One region of the Paenibacillus sp. HWE-109 genome, then DNA from elsewhere that is predicted to be linked to it. Evidence: riboswitches for the same ligand, from Rfam matches in the RefSeq annotation. Region 1 holds a riboswitch; each other region holds the start of a gene.
What was found. A riboswitch is a leader RNA that binds a small molecule or an ion and turns the genes downstream of it on or off. The one in region 1 is predicted to bind cyclic di-GMP.

Region 1 (4,686 bases):
ATGGCTATTGAATACTTCTGCGCATTTGGAACTTTCCACATTTAACGAATATAGTTTGTACGGGATATTGAGGTTGTCAGAATTTCCTGAGGATAGATTATCTATGATGTAAATTTGATGACCTTCTTTGTAGAAACGCTCTGCAACGTGGGATCCAATAAAGCCAAGACCTCCAGTGACTAAAACTCTCATTAAAAAAACACCTCGTGACTTCTAAATTTGATGTTGTAGACCTATATAGACATAGTTCTAAAAGACTATTCTATGTTGTTTTTTGTTGAAAAACAATAAATTTATGTAAACTTTGTTGAATCTTTATAAATTAAAGTTACATCCGTTAATATTTTGAGAACAATCGGTACTTATCTCGCATATTGCTGCGATTTAGCGTAAAATATGTCCAAATAACAGAGATTAGGAAGGCGAATATAAATGAAGCGCAAATATAGAACGTTAGGAATGGTTATTTTTCTTTCTGTCATTGTATTATCAGTTACTATAAGTCTAGTGAACGCTGAGGTTAAAAGGAGAGCAACCGTTAAGTTTACTCCGACTGAAGTGAGTAGTGTTCTAAATAACCCCTACATGGGGTTTGCTCCTGATGCACGCTGGGGGCCTTATAAACAGCCTCATCGACTTGTCTTCTTCGATTTTACGTGGAGGGACATCGAGGCGACCAAGGGCGTCTACACCTTCGACCAACTCGAGGAAAAGAATCAATTCAAGAAATGGACGAGTCAAAATGTAAAGATTATTTTCCGTCTTATATTAGATGATCCTACGGATAGTAAGCATATGGATATTCCGGATTGGTTATACAAGGAAATCGGGGAAGAAGGCACGTGGTACAAGACAAGTTACGGACAGGGGTTTAGTCCAAACTACGATAACAAGACATTAATCGAGGAACATCAAAAGTTGATTCGAAAGTTGGGAGAGCGGTACAACCGGGATGCCCGGATCGCCTTTGTGGAACTGGGCAGTGTGGGACACTGGGGAGAGTGGCATACCAAAGACGGTGATGGCGGAGTGGCAGAAGCATTTCCCAAGATTGCAGTTACGGATCAATATGTAGAAGCGTACATACAGGGGTTTCCTGACAAGCCTCTGCTCATGAGAAGGCCTCATGACATTGCGAAAACCAATCATATGGGTTTATTTAATGATGTGTTTGGTGATAAAGAGGAAACCACGGCTGGCTTTGTGGATTGGATTAATAATGGCTATACTTCTTGGTTGACAGAAGAGAAGATGCCAGCTATGCCGGAGCATTGGATCTACGCGCCTAGCGGTGGAGAGTTTGCTTTTTCCGAAGATGATACGAAGTACATTACAAACAAAACGATTGAAGAAACGCTAGCGCAGGCGAAGGCGAGTCATACAACCTGGCTTGGCCCCAATGTACCGTTACTTGATACAGAAAAGGGTAAATATCAAGGGAATATAGATCGTCTGTTGAATACAATGGGGTATCGATTCGTTCTTAAAACAGAAACACATCAAGCAAAAGTGAAGCGAAGTGAAAAGCTTGTAGTTAATACAATTATGGAGAATAAAGGTGTGGCGCCTTTCTATTACAATTGGCCGCTTGAATTTTCATTGGCGGATAAAGATGGGAAGATTGTTTATAAGGAAAACGCACAAGTGGATATCCGGAGATGGCTGCCTGGTACACAGAAATCCACAGCAAGCTTGAATATCCCTGGGACGCTGCCAGTTGGTAAATATACATTGTGCGTAAGTATCCTAGATCCCGAAAAAGGCAGCCCTGGTATCGATTTGGCGATCCAAGGCAAGCGGGCAGATGGCCGATATACATTGGGCATCGTTAATGTCGAGTAAGCTTCAGTAGGTAAGGTCGAGTTGAAATTGAACATATTTGTAGTCGGTTAGATCATCCGTGGTGACAAGATTAGCTACTTTCGTAACGCCTGGTTTAAGGTCGAACAAGTATCCATCAGAGGTGCCAAGCAAACGATCATGCTGATCAAAGAAACTCGCCTTGAAATGAAGACCGCGGTAAGCAATATCCTGGCCGTTCCAAACATCTGTCGTAATCTCCCAACCATATTCTTTATTCATCAAGGAGACATTGGAGAAAGTGATGCCATCCTCTTTATAAACGGCAGATATATCATTCAGCATACGTCTATGGGAAACAATGTTGATCGTGCGCGAAGAGTTGTCCCACTCAACATTAGCGCCAAACATTTCTGCAATAGAGCGAAGAGGAACATAGCTGCTATCATTAACGATCTCTACGTTGGAGTCTACCGGTTTTCCATCAATAACAATACGAATATCAGAGGCAGCGCGAACAACAATTGTGGCTGCTAGTCCAAGCGTAAGGATAAGCAAAAATGCCGATAATATTTTCCTTTTCAATATAAAAACCCCTTTAGTTTTCTAATAATTTCAATTGTTTTTTTTCTAAGCCTATCATTCGGGAAAAAGTTTTACAAATTTCTTAATATTGGGCATTTGGAACTATAGAATTGTCGACATTTTTTGATTATTGTGAATTTAATAAAACCGAAAAGGCATACCTTGGGAAATCAAGGGGCGCAAAACTATAGGGGCTTCCTCTTTCATGAAGAGTTGCCAGCCAGTTGCCGAAGTAAACGAATTCGCGGACCTTGCGGATACCGTTCTTCGGTATCCTATTTCTTTTTTATAATAAAGAATGAGGTGCTGACGATATGGATACAATGACAAATCGCAAAATAAATACTCTACATCAATGTGTATCTACATTTCTCGCTGTCATCATCATTTGCGCGCTGTTTGTAGCCGGAATCTCCGCTGCCCCTGTCCATGCTGCTGGAAACACGTATTATGTCTCCAACTCAGGGAATGACAGCAGCGCCGGGACATTAACTGCACCATGGAAGACGATTCAAAAGGCAGCCAATGTACTTGCTGCCGGAGATACCGTATATGTTAGAGGTGGCATCTATCGTGAGCTGGTGACAGTCAAAGGTTCAGGCTCAGCAAGCGGAGGCTATATTCAATTTCTGAATTATGCTGGAGAAACGCCTATAATCGATGCTTCTAGTCTAACATTAACGAGTGCAAATCAGTCTCTGTTCTATATCTCCAAAGTAAGCTACATCAAAATCAGCGGTTTCGAACTGGCTAATGCCAATGCTTCGAGCAGTTCCTTGGATCCTGCGGCAATTCGCGTGACGAATGGCAGTACTAACATCCAGCTTTTGAATAATCATATTCATGATATTAAAAATACAGCAAGCGGCGGTAATGCCCACGGCATTCATGTGTTGGGCAATATGGCGACTGCAATAACCAATCTTACGATAAGCGGCAATGATATTCATAATCTTGTGACGGGCTGGAGTGAATCCCTGACGTTAAGCGGGAATATTGATGGTTTTGAAATAACACGCAACAAGGTGCATGACAATAACAATATCGGTATTGAATTAGCTGGATTTTATGGTGCATGCGCTAGTTCCTGTGTAGACCAAACACGCAATGGACGAGTTGCAGAGAATACCGTCTATCATATTGATTCTTCCACAAACCCTGCTTATCGCGGCGTGCATGCAGCTGGAGGGATTTATGCCGACGGAGCTACCAATATCGTCATAGAGAAGAATCACGTCTACGCCAATGATTTTGGCATCGAACTAGCAAGTGAAAAGACGGGCAAAACGACAAGTGCTATCAAAGTACAAAACAATTGGATTCACCATAATTACGGAGCAGGCTTGATTATGGGCGGTTCCTCCTCCAGTAATGGCGGAGCAAGCAACAATCAGATCATAAATAACACCTTTGTAGAAAATGACACGCTTTTACAGGGGTATGGCGATATTGCTTTTCAGTGGAATATGGTGAATAACACACTTAAAAATAATATTATTTACAGCCAACCTCAAAAAACAATGTTAAGCAAGACTAACACAAGCGGTTCAGCAAATGTTCTTGACTATAATTTGTTCTATTCAGCAAGCGGAATGAACAATGGGTTATGGAAGTGGCAAGGTAAAACCTATACAACATGGGATTCCTATAAGACTGCGACAGGTAACGATGCTAATTCGCAGTTTGCTGATCCTAAATTTGCCGATAAGACTGCGAATAATTTTAACCTGCAGACCGGCTCTCCTGCAATTGATAAGGGTCTTGCCAGTGCCTTAGTCAATGCTATAGATGATTATAAGGGATCAGCTAGAATCCAAGGAGCTACCATTGATATTGGTGCAGTTGAGCATACATCCCTATCGATTCCTGCGAATCCTTCACCCACTGGATCCATAACGATTGATGGCAATGCAGCGGATTGGGAGGCAACAGCCCCCTTGAGTAAGAGTTCATCCAACGCAGCGATGTTAAAAGCGAAAATTGAAAATGCGAATTTGAATCTGCTTGTACAATGGAATGGCACAGCAGCGAAGCATCAATTTTATTTCAATACGGATCTAACTGCTTCAACTGGGTTTATCAATTCGAATTGGAGTTCGAGCGGAGCCGATTACTTAATGGAAAATGGCACCTTGTACAAGTATAGTGGAACTGATGGAACCACTTGGGCATGGACTAAGGTTGCCAGCTATAAAGATACGAAAAATTATATCGCCTCAAATGGAGCGCTGGAAGTATCTATCCCATTGTCAGCATTCGCTGTAACGAATGGTGAAACGATTCAGGTAGGCTACATGCTGA
Region 2 (4,686 bases), 2.8 Mb from region 1:
TCCTGTTCAGCACGACGATTCGGGATAATATTGCTTTTTATAAAAGGGAATCCCCTCTGGAGCAAGTGGAGTATGCGGCTAAGAAAGCCCAGATTCTTGCGAGTATCACATCGTTCCCCGAAAAGTTCGAAACCAAACTTGGCGAACGAGGCGTTACGCTCTCTGGCGGGCAGCGCCAACGAACCAGCCTAGCCAGAGGCATTATCAAGGATTCTCCGCTGATGATTCTCGACGATAGTGTAAGCGCAGTCGATTCGGTAACCGAGAAGCATATTATCGATACGATCCGCAAAGAAAGATGGAATAAAACGACGATCTGGATCGCCCATCGCATCTCTGCCTTAAAGCATACAGATGAAATTATCGTGCTGCATGAAGGCAGAATCGTACAACGTGGAACACATGAACAATTGATTGAGCAAGAGGGCTTGTACGCGGAGCTGCACGCTATACAAGAAGGAGGTAACCACGATGAGAGTTCCTAAAAACCAGCTGGATCTGCCTGAGACACTTTCGCCTTTCCGCTTTTTATCAGGCTACGCCAAGCCGCATCGCTGGACCTTCATCGCTGTCGTATTCTGCGCCTTGCTAGGGATTGCCGCGGATTTGTTTCAGCCCTATCTAGTTAAAATTGCGATAGATGATAATTTGATGATTGGCAAAAATGATTACAATTCGTTGATTTTGATCTGTTTGTTCTATGTGGGCCTTTCAGTGAGCAGTTTATTTTTCAGCTATTTGCAAAACAATTTGCTCCAGTTTGCCGGACAAAGCGTCGTGGCGAAAATCCGCAAGGATTTGTTCGCACATATTTTCAAACAATCCATGTCCTACTATGACAAGACGCCAAGCGGCAGCCTGATTACCCATGTGTCGAGTGATACGGAGACGTTAAACCAATTTTTTACACAAGTGCTGCTCAGCTTGGTGCGAGATGGCATGACGCTGATTTTCATCGTTGTTCTCATGTATCACTTAGACCCGACACTGACCTTGTACAGCATGATTGTTATTCCCATTATCGCAATAATTGCAGCCAGCTTCCGCCGGTATATGCGTAAAACGTATCAGCTTTCGAGGACGCAGCTCTCTCAAATGGTCGCATTTGCCGCTGAAAATTTATCAGGCATGCATCTGATTCAAGCGTTTCATCAAGAAAAAGAGCAGATGAACCGGTTTACTGAACGAAATCATAGTTATCTTCGCGCGAACTTGCGGGAGATAAGGACGAACGTCTTGTTCAATCGTTCCTTTGATATATTGGGCAATGTATCGGTGGCCTTTATTACTTGGATAGGCGGTATGGCTGTATTTGATAAAACGATCGAATTCGGTGTCTTATATGCCTTTATTACGTATATCCGGCAGTTTTTCCAACCGATTAACAACATCACGCAGCAGTGGAATACGCTTCAATCGACAACCGTTTCCTTGAATCGAATTTGGAAAATTTTCTCTACACAACCGGATGTGAAGGACAAGGAAAATGCCAAACCTATTGCTGACAGCGATCTGAAAGGCGAGATCCATTTCAATCATGTTCAGTTCGGATATGTGCAGGAGAGAACGATCATTGAGGACCTGGACCTCCATATTCAGCCTGGAGAGATGATTGGCATCGTCGGAACGACAGGTGCGGGGAAGAGCTCGCTTATTAGTCTTCTATGCCGCTTCTACGATGTGCAGAAGGGCAGTATCCAGATTGATGAGACGGATATTCGCGATCTCCCGCAGGCTGCTTTGCACCGGATGGTTGGACTCGTGCAGCAGGAACCTTATTTATATGCAGGAAGCATTCTCGATAATGTGCGGATGTTCGATGAGACGATTTCGCGTGAAGATGTGATTCGGGCATGTCAACTCGTTGGTGCCGACAGCCTGATTACGCGATTAAAGGATGGTTATGATTCACGAATTTCTGAACGCGGAAGCGGGCTTTCAGCGGGGGAAAGACAACTGATCTCCTTTGCGCGGATTATCGTCTTTGAACCGAAAGTGTTAATTCTGGATGAGGCGACAGCGAATTTGGATTCCAAGACGGAGCAATTGATCCAAACGGCGTTGGCGGTTGTGGCGGAAGGGCGAACAACGCTGGTTATTGCCCATCGGATCTCGACGATCCTTCATGCCAATCGCATCCTTGTGATGAGTCAGGGCCAAATTGTTGAAGAAGGCAACCATGCTGAACTGCTTGCCCTTCATGGATACTACGAGCAATTGTACCTGCATTCGCAAGGAAATATGGATGCGGCCCAAACTTTTTCATAGCCGCAAGTTCATACAGAGCTTTGCCTTAAGTCCTCTTGGAGAGGTTAGGGCAAAGCTATTTTTTTGTCATAAGCTAATGTTTTACCAATGGTTAAATATATACAAAAATAGCAAGTTAGTGTCATATTAATATCTTAACAAACAATATTGGTAAATTGTGTTGTTTTATTTCTTTTACTATACTATACTGATGTATAAAATTGTAAAGTTTTTTGTCGATTAATGTCGAAGATGGAAACGATCGCCACAACTTTATAATGGCAAACCTATTGAAAAATAGGGACGCAAAGCTAGAGGGACTACATCCAACAAGGATATGTCAGCCAGTTGCACGGGGAGCAATTGGTGGAATAGGACTTAAAGCCTGTTTACGCCTTTTTGGTGCGAGCATTTTCTTCAAACGATTCTATCGATAGGAGTGAAATTATGAGAGAAAAGAAAGCTAATGTTCAGCAGTTATTTCCAAGTGAAGATGGTAACCCTCAAACGCGTCAAATATTTATGAAGCTTATTGAACAGATTGTCACAGGTGCAGATGAGCTGAAAAACCCGGATGGCGTTAATCTCAAGGGAGAGAAGAATCGATCAGGGCATTTCTACAACAATCTTATCCGTGAAAGCGCCATTCCCCATGGCAGCATTCCAATGGAAGAAGTGAATGTTGAGCTGCTAAAGCTGCTTCATGACCATCCTTACCATACCAAATATTTTTTGACGAACATTTTGCCCATGGCCAGTCTTCCCGGCATTTTGGGGATGATTACAGCTTTCATGGTGAATGGCAACAATTTGTGGGATGTCTATGGCCCGGCTGGAGCAGAAGCGGAAGTGCGAGTCACCAGCATGATGTCCAAATTAATCGGTTACGATGCGCTGCAAAGCGGGGGGTATACAACTTGGGGAGGACAAGGCGCGGTATTTTCTGGACTCCGACTAGCGATTGCCAAATATGCTCCTGATGCCTTGCAAAAAGGAGTTCCCAACAATTTGTATGCGTTTTGTTCCGAAGCTGCGCATTACAGCTTGTTTAAATCGATGGAAGCATCAGGTATCGGAAGCGATCGCTTGATCAGGATTCGTACGCATGCGGACAGCTCTATGGATGTGGATGATTTGGCAATCAAGCAGTCAGAAGTCATTGCTCAAGGCGGAATTCCGATTTACATCGTCGCTACAACAGGAACGACAGATGCCATGGGCATTGATGATGTGGCGCACATTTATGAAGTTTCTTCCCAATTAGCCAATCAGCATGGATTGTCCAGACCTCATATTCACGCAGATTCTGCCTTGGGTGGATTCTTTGCTTTCTTTAATGATTATGATTTCGATGTTAATCCACTTGCGTTCAGTCAAGAAGTTGTGCAAGCATTAATCGCGATTCAAAGTAAAATGAAACATCTACATATGGCGGATTCATTGTGCTTCGATTTCCAGAAGCTAGGCCAAACTCCCTATTTGACAAGCTTATTTCTAGTGAAAGACGCGGCTGATTTACGGCTCATGGATCTGCATCCGGATGAAACACCGTATGTCGGCCATCGTGGTTATGGGCAGTATCACACAGGCTATACGCTGGAATGCTCGCGAATGGCTAGCTCGATTAGCATTTACAGCGCACTGCTCGCATTCGGTATTCAAGGGTATCAACAATTGCTAGCCCAATTCGTTGAAGTGAATCTTACTTTCCGCGCAGCGCTTAAGCGGGAGATCCCTCAAGTAGAGATTGTCAATGATGATAACCCAGGTATCATTACACTGTTCCGTATTTACCCGGATAGCAAACCTGGATTCCAGGCTGAAATTTCAGGTACGTGCACACTCAAGGAAATAGAACGAAATAACAAATTCAACGAGCGGCTGTTTGAAATGCTTGGGGATCATCGCGATCGTATCTTTTTTGGAGATACCAAGAAGCATTTGTTAGTTCAAACGAAGGATGACAGCTCCATCGCTTTATACGCGACAAAAATCTTCGTGATCTCCCCGTATACGGAGACTAGGCACGTAGAAGAAATTATTCAATATTTAAAAACGACGATTACACAAGTCTACGAAAAATACTCGGAGTCATCCATGTTAAGCAGGAGGTAATTGAATGTGGCTAAGCAAGTTGGGACAACAATCATAAACTGGTTCCGTGGACATATCGCGGTGAAGATGACCCTCAGCATCTTACTGCTGCTGTTCTTTGTATGTGCGGCTTTTTCCGTTTCTGGCTATATGACCAGTCGAAGCTTATCGACCAAGCTCGAAGATCAATTCGTTCTAAGATTAACAACCAATATTGAAAATGTCTCGAAATATCTTTCTTCCATTCCTGAGCATGCGGATGAAATTACAGGCAAAGAGCATCCGGCCTATATCAAAATCAAACAACAATTCGAGCAATTCAAAAAGCAGGATACGCTTGAAAAT
Region 3 (4,686 bases), 550 kb from region 1:
AATCATGCTGTAGTTAAGGATCTTTTGGAATCCAAACAAAAACTAGTTCCAGGTTCACTTAAAGTGTATGAAATGAACATTCCAGTTAACGGCAATCCAACCATGGGTGCATTCGTTAATGGCAGTGAATATGACTACCTGGTGGACACTAGCAATACGCTGATTTTAAATTTCAAAGCAGCTATTTCTAAAGCCTACTACATTGTCTACAGCACGAGCTTAGATGGTGAACTTATTGATACGAATGTGAGCAATACAGCTAACGTCTATGAGACGGCAGCACCGGTTTCCAAGAATTTAACAGCTTCTGTTAACATTCCTAAGGCTGGAGAGTATGTCAATAAAAACGGCACACAAAGCGGAGATAAAATCAATTGGACCATTAATATTAATCGTGGACAATCGACGGTAGACGCTGCCAAAATTACGGACATCCCTTCAGACAACCAGTTCTTAATACCGGACTCGTTCCATCTATACGCTACCTCAGTAGCCTCTGACAGTACAATTACGAAGACGACCGAGCTTCTCAAAGGCACGGACTACAATGTCGCAATCCTAACTGACAATGATGGCAAGCAAAAGTTTGAATTGACCTTCACGCATCAGATTTCGAAGCCGTATATCTTAGAGTACCAGTCATTAATTGCGGCTAATGACAATGATACCGTTTCTAATCAAGTGAGCTTTACGGGGAGTAATGACACAACGGTTTCCAAAAGCACATCGAAGAATGTCATTGTAGCTGTTTCAAGCGGATCTGGTACAGGCAGTGGCGTTAGAGGGTCCTTAGCGGTTAAAAAAGTGGATTCCGGTAATCATGCCTTGTTATTAAACGGAGCGACGTTTGAATTGTACCGTAAAACGGGTGCAACAACGAAAATCCTTTTTAGTACGCTAACAACAGATTCTACAGGTATCGTCTTATTCAAAAATTTACTTCAAGGTGATTATGTTCTAAAAGAAGTAGTTGCTCCAACCGGATACACCCTTGATTCGAGCGAACGTGCAGTTACGATTAATTCGACAACTGCTATTAACTTGGATGTCACGAATGTGAAGGTGGTAGTGCCGACGCCAACGCCGGTTGTACCGACACCGACACCAGTAGTGCCGACACCGACGCCAGTAGTGCCGACGCCAACGCCGGTAGTGCCGACGCCAACGCCGGTAGTGCCGACGCCAACGCCAGCTGTGCCGACACCGACACCAACGCCAAGTTCAGGCGGAGGTGAATCCACGCCGGCACCAAGCACGAGCCCTTCGCCGACGCCAAGCGCGAGTCCTAAGCCAACGCCGAGCGCGAGCCCGACGCCAGCGCCAAGCGCAAGCCCGACGCCAGCGCCAAGCGCAAGCCCAACGCCAGCGCCAAGCGCGAGTCCGACGCCAGTGCCAAGCGCAAGTCCGACGCCGAAGCCTCAGGCAGATGAGAAAGTAACTGATCAAGATACACCAATTGAAGGTGATATTGAAGTTCCATTAGGCACCACTCCGTCCATCGGCAAACAACCGGAGAACGGGACAGTAACCATAGATCCTAACGGTCACTGGGTATACACACCTAACCCTGGATTTACGGGGAATGAATCAATTACGGTTGTTCTGAAAAATGGAACAGGGGAAGCAACGGAAGCAATGATTGATATTGAAGTTCAAAAAGTTCCGCTAGGCAATAAGAAATCGGGAGAAACGCTTCCTCAGACAGGCGAAGCAAGCCGTAGATATTATGAGTTAGCAGGTTTTGCTTTGATTATTGCGGGTGTAGTTTTGAGAAGAAGAAGACTAAACAAATAACAGGTTGATCTAGTTGTTAATTATATTAACGAGGCTGTCCCAAGAGGTTGATACCTTGAGGGTGGCCTCTTTTTTGACATTAGAGCTGGGTGGAAATCCGCTATTATTTGCGGTGAAGTGGAAATTCCGACTCTGTTTATGGCCGTTAGGCAGATGGAAGCAGATTGGGTAATAAATTGTCTAATTATGTATATTCAAACCGACAAGCATATGATATGATGTCAGCATATTAGGCGTTTATTCATCGGTGGTTTCTCCCGATAAAGGCAAATCTAGCGAAAACTAGAGACGCAAAACTAAAGGGCCTTCCTTACTTCAACTAAGATGGCAGCCAGTTACCGAAAGGGGATTTTTTTGTGTTCAAAAAATCAATTCTAGCAGCTATCCTTCTATCGATCTTCTTGATGCTAGTACCTCAAGCGATATTTGCAGCTCCCTCTATTGTGGACCAAAGCGCATTGAGCAAAGGAATTATTTCAATCCATTATACAAGCCGTCCAGACACCAAGGTTCTCGTTCGGATCTCCAAGGAAAATGTGAAGTATGACTACACCTTTGAAGAAGGAGACCAGTACCCTCTGCAGCTTGGAAACGGTACCTATAAAGTGCTAGTCGGGGAGTCCATAGGGAACAACAAATATAAGGTAATTGCGCAAGAACAGATAGAGGTGAAGTTGGCAGATGAGAAGACAGTATTCCTTCAATCTATCCCGCTTATCGACTGGAGCGAAACATCGAAAGCTGTCGTAAAGGCCAAGAAACTAACGGCAGATAAGAAGACGGACATGGATAAATTAAAAGCCATCTACGCCTATATCACGACAAATTTTACGTATGATTACAAAAAGGCACAAACCGTAGCAGATACCTATATACCTGACTTGGACGAGGTTTACGAAGCTTCCCAGGGAATCTGTTATGACTTCGCAGCAACTTTTGCCGCGATGGCCAGAAGTGAAGGATTGCCGACCCGCCTTGTGATGGGCTATGAGGCCAGCTCGCCAGAGACGTATCATGCTTGGAACCAAGTGTTTCTAGCGGATCGGAACGAGTGGGTCACGATAGATACCACTTATGATGCTACACGTGTACAAGGTGGACAAGCAACGGACATGTTCAAAAACGCAGATGATTATCAAATAGTCAAAGTGTACTAACTAAATCAGAAGCCTGTGCTCAATTCATGAGCGCAGGCTTTTTTTGTTTTTTTGCGGCAGCAGAAAAAATAAATCCATTGATTTACAATACAACTTGTATCATATAATATTAATAATGATACAATTTGTTTCATATTCTATGTCTACAAGCAAATAGTCTATACCAAGCTTGAATCGTGAATGGAGGTATGAAAAAAATTATGTTAAAGAAAAAAACGAGTACACTGCTCATTGCCCTATTAATTTTTATGCAGAGTATTTACGGAGTAGGCTTTTTTGCGAAGGCGAGTGCGGCTGCGATTTCAAACAACATTATTGACAGTGTTACACTAGTTGTATATGACAGCTCAGGGCAAGTCGTCACAGGCAATGTTTATGAGCCGAATGCCAAGGTGCAGGTAGACTATGCGTGGTCGCTGCCGAACAGCCATGGGTATAAGGCTGGTGATACGTTTGCGTTCACACTGCCGCAGCAATTTTTACTTTATAATGATATCAGCGGTGGTTTGATGATGGGGCAGGAGCAATTAGGAACTTTCCATGTGGACCGGGCCAGCCATCAAGTGCTGATTACGTTTAATAATTACATTGAAAGTCATGATAATGTCCATGGCACGCTAACCTTCAAAACGCAATTGGATAAAAGCCAGCTTACGGAAAATACCGTGGTAACGATTACGATTCCGATTAAGACCGGCGAGCAAGTCTTCACCCTTCATCTCAGGCCGACCGTAACGTCAACGATTGAGAAGAGTGGCGTATCGTCAGGCATCAACTCCAAGAGTATCGATTGGACGATCGATGTGAATAAGATGCTGGACTCCGTTCAGAACGCAGTGGTCGTCGACGTTATTCCAGATGGCTTATCTGTTCCTGTTACTGTAGCTGTCTATGATCTGACCGTTAAGCTTGATGGTTCTGTTCTGCAAGGCGGGCTGCTGGATAGCAGCAAATATACAGTAAGTGCCAGCGGAGCAACACTTTCCGTTCATTTTACCGATAGTCCGATTCAAACGGCTTACCGCCTCCAGTTCAGCACACCAATCGTTGATTTGAATAAGGAGTCGTTCGTGAATAAAGCCACTTTCGGGGGCACCAATAAGCCGCCTGTGGAGGCGTCCGCGACGGTGCAGGTCTCGCTGGGCAGCGCTCTGGACAAAATCGCGGAGAGCTATGATCCCATTACACAAACGATCGGTTGGGCAATCAAATATAATTATAATGAGCGGACAATTCCACAGTCTGCGGCATTCCTGACAGACCTCTTCAACGATACGCATGAACTGGTCGCGGGATCCATGCATATCTATCCGGTTAAGCTAAATCCGACTGGTGGGGAGACGCTCGGCAATGAATTGCCGGGTGCGAGTTATACCGTGACACCAGAAGCTGCAGCAGGCAAAAATGGCTTCAAACTACAGTTTAACAGCAGCATTTCTTCCGCATATAAGATTGTATACACGACCAAGGCGATTAATCGAGTATATGACAATGTGACTATTACCAATCGGGTTATATCGGGCAGTGGATCAAGCGATTCCGCCTCACAAGCTGTTGAACAGCTAATCGCGACCAAGTATCCAGGAACAGCAGATTATCAAGCGAAAACCGTGGATTGGCATATACTCATCAACAAAGACAGCCAGTTGATGAACAATGTGGTTGTAACGGACACCTTTCCGAGTAAAGGCTTGCGTTTCGTGCCAGGGTCATTAGTCATCAAAAAGGGATCCGT

Region 2: it holds a riboswitch for cyclic di-GMP, as region 1 does, so the genes downstream of both, LOZ80_RS18360 (pyridoxal phosphate-dependent decarboxylase family protein) here and LOZ80_RS30205 (right-handed parallel beta-helix repeat-containing protein) in region 1, are expected to answer to the same signal.
Region 3: it holds a riboswitch for cyclic di-GMP, as region 1 does, so the genes downstream of both, LOZ80_RS32640 (transglutaminase-like domain-containing protein) here and LOZ80_RS30205 (right-handed parallel beta-helix repeat-containing protein) in region 1, are expected to answer to the same signal.

What each region holds. Positions count from the first base shown of each region.
Region 1 is NZ_CP091881.1:7,049,381-7,054,066, reverse strand. It holds gene LOZ80_RS30220 (NAD-dependent epimerase/dehydratase family protein) at 1-192, opposite strand, end outside; gene LOZ80_RS30215 (DUF4832 domain-containing protein) at 433-1,842, shown strand; gene LOZ80_RS30210 (stalk domain-containing protein) at 1,846-2,385, opposite strand; cyclic di-GMP riboswitch class I at 2,530-2,617, shown strand; gene LOZ80_RS30205 (right-handed parallel beta-helix repeat-containing protein) at 2,700-4,686, shown strand, end outside.
Region 2 is NZ_CP091881.1:4,242,938-4,247,623, reverse strand. It holds gene LOZ80_RS18370 (ABC transporter ATP-binding protein) at 1-485, shown strand, start outside; gene LOZ80_RS18365 (ABC transporter ATP-binding protein) at 472-2,268, shown strand; cyclic di-GMP riboswitch class I at 2,518-2,603, shown strand; gene LOZ80_RS18360 (pyridoxal phosphate-dependent decarboxylase family protein) at 2,695-4,362, shown strand; gene LOZ80_RS18355 (methyl-accepting chemotaxis protein) at 4,369-4,686, shown strand, end outside.
Region 3 is NZ_CP091881.1:7,600,890-7,605,575, forward strand. It holds gene LOZ80_RS32635 (collagen binding domain-containing protein) at 1-1,794, shown strand, start outside; cyclic di-GMP riboswitch class I at 2,050-2,137, shown strand; gene LOZ80_RS32640 (transglutaminase-like domain-containing protein) at 2,151-2,951, shown strand; gene LOZ80_RS32645 (collagen binding domain-containing protein) at 3,152-4,686, shown strand, end outside.